DNA from 3 places in the Arthrobacter gyeryongensis genome. Region 3 is predicted to be linked to each of the others. Evidence: riboswitches for the same ligand, from Rfam matches in the RefSeq annotation. Region 3 holds a riboswitch; each other region holds the start of a gene.

Region 1 (3,200 bases), on a different contig from region 3:
CCATTCGGCGATCCGCAACGCAGACGCCGAGGAGTGGTTGACGCGCAGCGCCATCGTTTCCAGGCCCTTGGTCAGGACCCAGGCGTTGAACGCGGAAAGCGACGGCCCGGTGTGCCGCATGAGCTGCTTGACGGGACCGTCGATGAATTCCTTGGCGCCCAGGATTGCTCCGCCCAGGACCCGGCCTTGGCCATCGATGTGCTTGGTGCCCGAGTAGACAATCACGTCCGCGCCGAGATCGCCGCAGCGCTGCAGCAGGGGAGTGGCGAAGACGTTGTCGACGACGACGGTAGCGCCCGCCGCGTGGGCTAGTTCGCTAACTGCTGCAATGTCCACGATTTCCTGCATGGGGTTCGACGGCGACTCGAAGAACACTGCCGTTGTCGGCTCGGACAATGCGGCACGCCACTGGTCCAGGTCCGGGCCGTCCACGAAGACGGTCTCGACGCCCCAGCGGGGCAGGATCTCGTTGAGGATCACGAAGCAGGAACCGAAGAGCGAGCGGGCGGCAACCACGCGGTCGCCGGCGGCCAGCAACGCACCGAGGGCTGTGAAGACAGCGGACATGCCCGACGCCGTCGCGAAGCACGCTTCGGTGCCTTCGAGCAGGCGGAGTCGCTCCTGGAAAGTGGCCACGGAGGGGTTGCCGTAACGGGAGTAGACGAAGCGCTCGTCCTCGCCCGTGAATGCGCGCTCTGCGGCTGCGGCCGACTCATAGACGAAGCCGGAGTTCAGGAAGACGGCCTCGGACGTTTCTTGGAAGTTGGTGCGGTCAAGACCGCCGCGGACTGCCTGGGTGTCAGGGCTCCAGCCGGCGGCGTCAGGATTGAAAGTCACTTAGATGTTCCCCAGATTCGTCGGAAGTCCACGGTTTTTCCAACCGTTCACGGTTCGCTCGCCGTAGCGGTCCGGTTCGCCCTCGAAGCCCTCCAGGACGTTGTAGGCGGTGTAGCCGGCCTGTGTTGCGGCGATCGCGGCGGCGATGGAACGCTGTCCGGAGCGGCAGAGGAAGACCAGTTCGGTGCCGTCCGCCTCCGGAGCCTGCTGCGTCAGCTCTTCGATGAAACGGGTGTTGGGAATGCCGCCGGCCAAGTTCCACTGGATGAACAAGGGATCGTTTTCCGTCGCCTTTGTGTCAGGGATCCCGATGTGTGCCCACTCTCCTTCGGTGCGGACGTCCACCAGGATGGCGCCTTGTTCCAGCTTGGCCCAGGCATCGTGCGGGCTGAGGTCGCCTGCGTAGCTCATGCGTGCCCCTCGCCGTCGAACTCTTCATCGAGCTGGTCTACCGCGTTGGCAACTGCTGCATCTGCGCTCGCGATCGCGGCGGGCAGGACGATGGCCTGGGCCACAATCACGTCCGTGCCATTGAAGGTCGCGGCCGGGCTGCCGTGCAACACGTATCCCTCCGCGAGGGCGGTGGAGATCCGCTCGCAGAAATCCTTCGTGTCAGGGCCCGTGATGAGACGGTACGAGAGTTTTTCTTCGGTGGGTTCAGGCATTGGTGCTCCTCAGTCACGCTTGCAGTTCGAAAGTGTCGATACGCCGAGTAGTCACCTGAGGCACCCCGCCGGAGAGAGGGTTGCCGACCAGCAAGTCAGGGCTTCGCGCTGGTGCTCATTACTCAAGAAGAAAATAACATCCACGACGGCGGCCTGCATCACCGGCCGTCGTCATGTTCCGTAACCGGGGGTCCTAGGCGTCGGTTTCATTCGGCAGCGGTTCAAGGCTTGCCTGGATCCGGGGTGGAATGGCGTCAAACCGCGACGCCACTCCCGTAGGGAAGTGATGGAAAGTGGAACCTTGGTGCTTCCGGATTTCCAGCAACTCGTGCACGGATATCCCGGTGGCCGTGGCGAGCGCGTGCAGCGAGAGGCTGTTGTGATGAGCCAAGGCAAAAACCACACCCGACAGGGCTTCGAAACCTTCTGTCTCGTAGATTTCCTTCACCAAGTTGGACATGCCGTTTGCATCATCGATTGATCCCGCTGACGCACCAGTCGCCATGGCCGTCAGCGACCATGCAGCAGAGTCGGGGCTGATGTAGATGCTCATGTCGATACCCTACGGACTCAGGCCCGCTTGGGGAATGGGCGATACGTTTATCTTTATGGCAGCACTCACCGACCTTGACCGTCAGCTCCTCTCCGCCCTCCGGGAGGACGGCAGGGCGTCCGTGGCGAGCCTCGCGCGTAAGCTGGGCGTCGCCAGGGCCACTGTGAATAGCCGGCTCGAGCGGCTAGTTTCCTCGGGAACCATCGTTGGTTTCACCGCGAGGGTGCGCGACGAGGTCGATCCACTTGCCATTCGCGCCATTGCGCTCATTGCCGTGGAAGGAAGATCGGCTGACAAAGTCATTCGCCAACTCAGGGGACTTCCGGAGATTTGGGCACTGCACACCACAAATGGCGGTTGGGATCTTGTGGCCGAGCTGCGCACAGAAAGCCTTAGTGACTTTGACCAGGTGTTGGGCCGGATCCGCGGCATCGAAGGGATCGTCAATAGCGAGACAAGTTTGTTGCTCAGTTCCGTCCTGCGGTAGTCGACCGCTTGAAGCACGCCAGTATCCAATGAGCATTGTGTAGAGATGTGTTCGTCATTTTGCGCAGCTTTTCAATGAAAAGTACGTACTTTGGCAATTGTGGATGCATATCGCCGCTCCGTAGCCTCGTAGCAACAGTGCTTATGAGGGAAAGGAGCGCACATGACGCGCTTTGTCGATGTCCGCAATATGGTTCGTTGGACGGCCGGGCGAGGCCCGGAGACCATCATCTCGGAGATGATTCAATACTTGGAAGACGACTTCCGGCGGTGGGAATCCTTTGACAAGACTCCGAGGGTGGCAAGTCACACGCCGTTTGGGGTCATCGAGCTGATGCCCACCAGCGACCAGGAAACATACGGCTTCAAGTATGTAAATGGACACCCTTCGAATCCAGCGCGTGGCTTCCAGACCGTGACAGCTTTCGGTGTCCTGTCCGACGTCCATAACGGTTATCCGACGTTCCTTGCGGAAATGACAGTGCTGACGGCGCTGCGAACGGCGGCTACGTCGGGGATGGTCGCGAAGAAACTCGCGCGCCCCGATTCCCGCATCATGGCGATGATCGGGACCGGAACCCAATCGGAGTTTCAGGCCCTGGCCTTCCGGGCGGCCCTGGGTATTAACAGTGTCAGGATCTGGGACACGGATCCGGCTG
Region 2 (3,200 bases), on a different contig from region 3:
ACTCGCGGCACTCCTGCTGAGCTCCGGCCAGGCCGCGGAAACGTTCGCTATCCTCAACGTCGCCGAGGCTGGCGACCACCTGGTCGCCAGCCCGAGCCTCTACGGTGGCACCTACAACCTGCTGGCGCACACGCTGAAGAAATTCGGAATCTCGGTCACCTTCGTCGAGGACCCGGACAACCTCGACCACTGGCGCGACGCCGTGCAGCCGAACACCAAGCTGTTCTTCGCCGAAGTCGTCTCCAACCCCCGCCAGGACGTTTTGGACATCGAGGGCGTCTCCCGCATCGCGCACGAAGCCGGAGTCCCGCTCGTCGTGGACAACACCCTCGCCACGCCCTACCTGATCCGGCCCATCGAGTGGGGCGCGGACATTGTGGTGCATTCGGCCACCAAGTACCTTGGAGGGCACGGATCCGCCATTGCCGGCGTCATTGTGGACTCCGGCAAGTTCGATTTCGGCAAGGACCCCGAGCGGTTCCCCAACTTCAACACTCCGGACCCCAGCTACAACGGCCTGGTCTATGCCCGCGACCTCGGCAAGGACGGTGCCCTCGGCGCGAACCTCTCCTACATCCTCAAGGCCCGGGTCCAGCTCCTGCGGGACCTCGGCTCGGCAGTGTCCCCGTTCAACGCTTTCCTCATCTCCCAAGGAATCGAAACCCTCAGCCTGCGGGTGGAACGCCACGTGGACAACGCCACCAAAGTGGCGCAATGGCTCGAAGGGTGCGACGACGTCGAATCGGTCGCGTACGCGGGGCTGCCTTCCAGTCCGTGGTTCGAACGCGGGCGGAAGTACGGACCCCGCGGCACCGGCGCGGTGGTGTCCTTCACCATCCGCGGCGGGATCGACGCCGGCAAACGCTTCGTGGACGCCCTGGAACTGCATTCGCACGTGGCAAACATCGGCGACGTCCGATCCTTGGTCATCCACCCCGCGTCCACGACACACAGCCAGCTGACCCCCGAACAGCAGGCCGTGGCCGGAGTGACCCCGGGCCTGGTACGGCTGTCCGTCGGGATCGAGCACATCGACGACATCCTCGCGGACCTCGAGTCAGGATTCCGGGCGGCGAAGGGCAGCTAGTACCGCTCCGGATGGTGCAAGAGGCCGGCGGGCGGAATCTTCGTCGGCTGGCCTCCTAGGTCCCTTCTTCGTGAACAAAACACGGTCAAGTGTCACAAAGGTGTCATAATCTTCGTCAGAAGGGGTCCGGTTTTCCTAGACTCTTCCTATAGGTCATGAGTGCCAGCGACAGCCCCGGCTTGCTGGCCGGCAACCCTCCAATCGCGGCGGGGTGCCCCGGGTGAAGACCTGGCCCTTCGCTGTGTTGGCGGCGGGCAAGCGCGATGTGAGGTGTCAACGAATGACAATTGCTGCAACAGCCATACCCCTTTCCGGTACCCAGGACGGAACCGTCAAGTATGTTTCCGTGGGCGGGCTCGAACTCGAGGCCGGAGGTTTCCTGCCGGAGGTCCTCCTTGCGTACGAAACATGGGGGCGGCTCAACGCCGACGCTTCCAACGCTGTCCTGGTGGAACACGCCCTGACAGGCAGCACCCATGTGGCCCGCGGCGAGAGCGACGAAGAAGGCTGGTGGGAGCAACTCGTCGGCCCCGGCGCCACCATCGACACGGATCGCTACTTCGTGGTCTCCGTCAACATCGTGGGAGGCTGTTACGGCAGCACCGGGCCGTCGTCGAGCGCTCCTGACGGCAAGCCGTGGGGCTCCCGCTTCCCGCTCGTGACCCTGCGGGACAGCACCGTAGCCGAAGCCCGGCTGGCCGACGCTTTGGGGATCCACAGCTGGCATACCGTCGTAGGTGGGTCCATGGGCGGTGCACGCGCACTGGAATGGGCCGTCAGCTATCCGGACCGCGTCAAGCGATGCGCCGTGATTTCGATCGGGGCGTACAGCACTGCCGAACAGATCGCGTTCGCGCAGGCCCAGACGCTCGCCATCCGGCAGGACGCCGACTTCAACGGCGGCGACTACTATGGCCAGGCCGCGCCCGAGGCAGGGCTGGCCCTTGCCCGGCGGATCGCCCACATCACCTATCGTTCAGCGGATGAACTGGACTTCCGCTTCGGCCGGAACGCCCAAGGCGGCGAGGCACCCCTTCGGGCTGCGGCATTAGGGGACCGGGGCCGCTACCAGGTGGAAAGCTACCTGGACCACCAGGGACGCAAGCTGGTCCAGCGCTTCGACGCCAACAGCTACATCGCCATCACCGAGGCCCTCATGAGCCACGACATCACCCGCGGCCGCGGCTCATTGGAGGATGCGCTGTCCGTGGCTACAGCGAAGTTCTTCGTTGCCTCGGTGGACTCGGACCGGCTCTACTTCCCGGAACAATCGCACGAGCTGGCCAAGGCCTTGCCCGGAGGAGTCCCCGTTCATGTGATCGAGGCGCCGATCGGGCACGACGGTTTCCTCACCGAGATCGGCCAGCTCGGCCCCCAGCTGCGCGAAGCCTTCTTCGGCTGAATCAGCCGTTCATGATCTCCTGGCGGAGCTTCATGTAATCCTCCATGGCGATTTTCCCGTCGCTGTACTCCTGGTCCAGTTCGGCCAGTTTCCGTGCCCGGTAGCCTTGGGGCGCGCTGTTCGGCTGGGTCGCGCTGTTCGCTTGCGGAGCAGCCGACGACGGCGGAGCGGCCTGCGGTACGGGCGTCGCCACCGGGGGTTGCGGCTCAGCCGGGAAGATTACCGGGGGCAGCTCCGGGTATCCGACGGGGTAGTTCCGTGGAGGATAGGGCTGAGCGGGGTAATTCTGCGGAGGGAAGTCCCGGAGCCTGCGTTGGCGCGATCGGTTGTACATGCGGATCCCCATCGGAATCAGCCAAGAGCAGACGATGATCCAGAAGATCAAATTGTTCACGGTAGAGGCCTCCTAGGTCTTTCACCAGCTTAGCCCCGCTCCCTGTGACCCGCCCTGTGGTTCCCGCTCAACTCCGGGGCAGGAAGGTGTCGGCAGGGCCGAAGACGGGTCCCGGCGTCGGGCGTTTCGGCAGGATGCCGTCGCCGGAGGACTGGTGCCGGATCCGGCGGATGACCCAGGGGACAAAATACTCACGTGCCCATACGAGGTCGCCCGAGCGGGCTTCGCGCCAACTGCGCTGGGGGAGCGGCTTGGGGAACAGCGGCTCGAGGTTGTGCGGCACATTGAGTGAGTCGAGGACCATCGCGGCGATGGTG
Region 3 (3,200 bases):
TGGCAGCTGGATCATCGATACGCCCGGCATCCGCTCCTTCGGCCTCGCCCACGTGAACCCGGACCGCATCCTGCATGCCTTCCCGGATCTGGAACCCGGAACGGAGATGTGCGAGCGAGGCTGCAAGCACGATGCCTCCGCGGTTCGATGCGGACTGGATCCCTGGGTGGCCGACGGCCACGCCGGCGAGGCAGGTCCGGCCCGCTTGGCGTCGTTGCGCCGGCTCCTCGGCGCGGACCCGCGCATGGAAGCCCAGGAGACCAAGGAATTGGGTACGGTCAACTAACTGCGCGCCTGCCGTCCTACCTCCCCGGCTCACCGGCGAATAGACGGTAGTTTGGAACCATGACCCAACCCGATTCGAGCTACAACGACGACCTGCGGCTGGCACACGTCCTGGCCGACTCCGTCGATTCCCTGACAATGGAGCGGTTCAAGGCACTGGACCTCCAGGTCGAGACCAAACCCGACCTGAGCCCCGTCACCGATGCCGACAAAGCAGCCGAGGAAGCAATCCGCGGGCAGCTCTCCCGCTCCCGCCCCCGCGACGCCGTCCTCGGGGAAGAATTCGGCAGCACGGGCCACGGCTCGAGGCGTTGGATCATCGACCCCATTGACGGGACCAAGAACTTCGTGCGTGGCGTACCCGTCTGGGCTACGCTGATCGCCCTCGTGGACGAGGGTGAGGTGGTAGTGGGACTCGTGAGCGCTCCGGCGCTCGGCAAGCGTTGGTGGGCGGCCAAGGGCTCGGGCGCCTACATGGGCCGGTCGCTCGCCGCAGCCACCCGGTTGAAGGTTTCCAACGTGTCGCGGCTCGAAGACGCCTCGCTTTCCTACTCCGAGCTTTCCGAATGGAAGCAGCACGATAAACTGGACAACTTCCTGGGCCTCGAGAACGATGTCTGGCGCAGCCGTGCGTACGGCGATTTCTGGTCGTATTGCCTCGTGGCCGAGGGCGCCGTGGACATCGCCGCCGAACCGGAACTCCAGGTCTACGACATGGCGGCTTTGGTGCCGATCGTGACGGAAGCCGGCGGGCGCTTCACGTCCTTGGACGGTGCGGATGGTCCCTTCGGCGGAAACGCCGTCGCCACCAACTCGATCCTGCACTCCGAGGTCCTCAAGAGGCTCAACCCCGAGCTCGACGACCTCCTCTAGTCCAGTCTCTCCACTGAATAAACGACGGCGGACGCCCCCTTTTGGGGGTGTCCGCTGTTTTTTCTTCGGCAGAAGGCACCTTTTTCCCGCGGTGTAATAATCCGCTTAACAATCGCCGGTCACATTGGAATGAGCCTTGCCGGTGTCCTACGCTCTTTACAGGTCACGAGTGCCAGCGCGAAACCCCGGTTTGCTGGCCGGCAACCCTCCATCGCGGCGGGGTGCCCCGGGTGACGACCCGGCCGGTCCGGAACGGATGCGGCAAGCGCGGACCCCCTGCACGCAGGGGTCCCTCTTGAGTGAGGTCCCATGAGCACAGCCACATTTACTTCCGCGGCTCTTTCGCTGAACAACGAATCTGCGCAGCACCGCGGTGAAACCCTCCCCCGGGCATCGCGTCCACTCGCCGCGGTCACCGGCGCGGAGTTGCAGGCACCCTTGATCCAGGGCGGCCACATCCGCTACGCCAACCTTGACTACGGCGCTTCCGCACCTGCCCTGACGGTGGTTTCCGCATACCTCAACGAGATCCTGCCGTACTACGCGAGCGTCCACCGCGGCGCAGGCTATGCTTCCCAAATCAGCACCTCGGTCTATGAAAACGCCCGCAACATCGTCCGTGACTTCGTTGGCGGGCGGCCGGACGATTCGGTCATTTTCACGCGCAACACCACCGATTCCCTCAATCTACTGGCCGGCTGCCTGCCGGTTGAGGACGGTCGACAAATTGGCGAAGTCCTTTACCTGGACATCGAGCACCACGCCAACCTCCTCCCGTGGCAAAGTGTCCCCCACCGCAGCATCGTTGCCGCGGGAACGTTGTCCGAGACCGTCGCCAATGTCCGCACAGCGCTCTCCCACGGCGGCGTCAGCCTTCTGGCTGTCACCGGCGCGTCAAACGTGACCGGCGAAATCCTGCCCATCAAGGAACTCGCTGCCTTGGCCCACGAATTCGGGGCGCGGATTGTGGTGGACGCGGCGCAACTCGCCCCGCACCGCAGAATCGACATCGCCGCAGCGGATGTCGACTACTTGGTTTTCTCGGGGCACAAGCTTTATGCACCGTTCGGCGCAGGTGTCCTGGTGGGCCGTCCCGACTGGCTCGACGCCGGCACACCGCACCTGGCCGGAGGCGGCGCCGTCCGCGAAGCGCGCCTCGATTCCGTCAGCTGGGCCACAGGACCGGCCAGGCACGAAGGCGGCTCGCCGAACGTACTCGGCGCGGCCACACTCGCCCGGGCCACGCAGGTCATCGCCAGCCTCGACCACGATGAATGGCACGCCCACGAGGCAGCCATCCGATCACATCTGGTCGAGGGCCTCAAGCAAATCGACGGCGTGACCGTGCACCAGATCTTCAGCGACACGGATCCCCAGGACACCATCGGCGTCGTGAACTTCTCGCTCCAGGGCTACGACGCCGGACTTGTGGCTGCCTATCTTGCGGCCGAGCACGGCATTGGCCTGCGCGACGGACGCTTTTGCGCCCACCCGCTCCTCAAGCGCCTCGGTCTACCCTCCGGATCACTTCGAGCCAGTTTCGGCGTGGGCTCGCGCTTGGAAGACGCCACCCGGCTCATTGCGGGCATCCAGGCGCTCAAGAGCAACGGCCTCGGCTGGGACTACGTGGTGGATGCCGGCCGCTGGGTGCCGGCGAACGACCACCGCAGCTACCCGGAGTGGGCTCCCAACACTCCCGGGACCGCGGGAGCCGCTCCCTGCAGCACCGACTGATTGCGGTAGATTCGTAGGGTATTTTTCCTGTCCTACGAAGGAGTTCCTGCGTGGCCCCGCGACCCAAAGGCACGTCAGCCGGCCCCAAGCTCTATGAGGAACGGCGCCTTGAGCTCGGCCGGAGTTTCCAGGACGGCGGGGAACACTATGACCGTGTGCGGCCCGGCTACCCTGCGGACTCGGCTGACTGGCTGCTACCGGAGGGCGCGCGGGACGCGGCAGACATCGGCGCCGGCACCGGAAAGTTCACCGATCTTCTGGTCGAGCGTGGGCTGGCGGTGTCCGCGGTGGACCCCTCCACGGACATG

The links. Region 3 has a riboswitch for S-adenosylmethionine ahead of ABEA18_RS21935 (aminotransferase class V-fold PLP-dependent enzyme). Riboswitches for the same ligand answer to the same signal wherever they lie in the genome.
Region 1: it holds a riboswitch for S-adenosylmethionine, as region 3 does, so the genes downstream of both, ABEA18_RS06465 (DUF1737 domain-containing protein) here and ABEA18_RS21935 (aminotransferase class V-fold PLP-dependent enzyme) in region 3, are expected to answer to the same signal.
Region 2: it holds a riboswitch for S-adenosylmethionine, as region 3 does, so the genes downstream of both, metX (homoserine O-acetyltransferase MetX) here and ABEA18_RS21935 (aminotransferase class V-fold PLP-dependent enzyme) in region 3, are expected to answer to the same signal.

The regions. Positions count from the first base shown of each region.
Region 1 covers NZ_BAABKK010000009.1:118,522-121,721, reverse strand. Annotated here, with positions in the region: gene ABEA18_RS06475 (O-succinylhomoserine sulfhydrylase) at 1-837, opposite strand, end outside; gene ABEA18_RS06470 (rhodanese-like domain-containing protein) at 838-1,248, opposite strand; gene ABEA18_RS06465 (DUF1737 domain-containing protein) at 1,245-1,502, opposite strand; SAM riboswitch class IV at 1,513-1,625, opposite strand; gene ABEA18_RS06460 (hypothetical protein) at 1,696-2,055, opposite strand; gene ABEA18_RS06455 (Lrp/AsnC family transcriptional regulator) at 2,111-2,542, shown strand; gene ABEA18_RS06450 (ornithine cyclodeaminase) at 2,705-3,200, shown strand, end outside.
Region 2 covers NZ_BAABKK010000015.1:134,978-138,177, forward strand. Annotated here, with positions in the region: gene ABEA18_RS12305 (bifunctional o-acetylhomoserine/o-acetylserine sulfhydrylase) at 1-1,087, shown strand, start outside; SAM riboswitch class IV at 1,239-1,354, shown strand; gene metX (homoserine O-acetyltransferase MetX) at 1,368-2,489, shown strand; gene ABEA18_RS12315 (hypothetical protein) at 2,491-2,883, opposite strand; gene ABEA18_RS12320 (SGNH/GDSL hydrolase family protein) at 2,951-3,200, opposite strand, start outside.
Region 3 covers NZ_BAABKK010000034.1:3,569-6,768, reverse strand. Annotated here, with positions in the region: gene rsgA (ribosome small subunit-dependent GTPase A) at 1-286, shown strand, start outside; gene hisN (histidinol-phosphatase) at 346-1,158, shown strand; SAM riboswitch class IV at 1,320-1,432, shown strand; gene ABEA18_RS21935 (aminotransferase class V-fold PLP-dependent enzyme) at 1,468-2,892, shown strand; gene ABEA18_RS21930 (class I SAM-dependent methyltransferase) at 2,943-3,200, shown strand, end outside.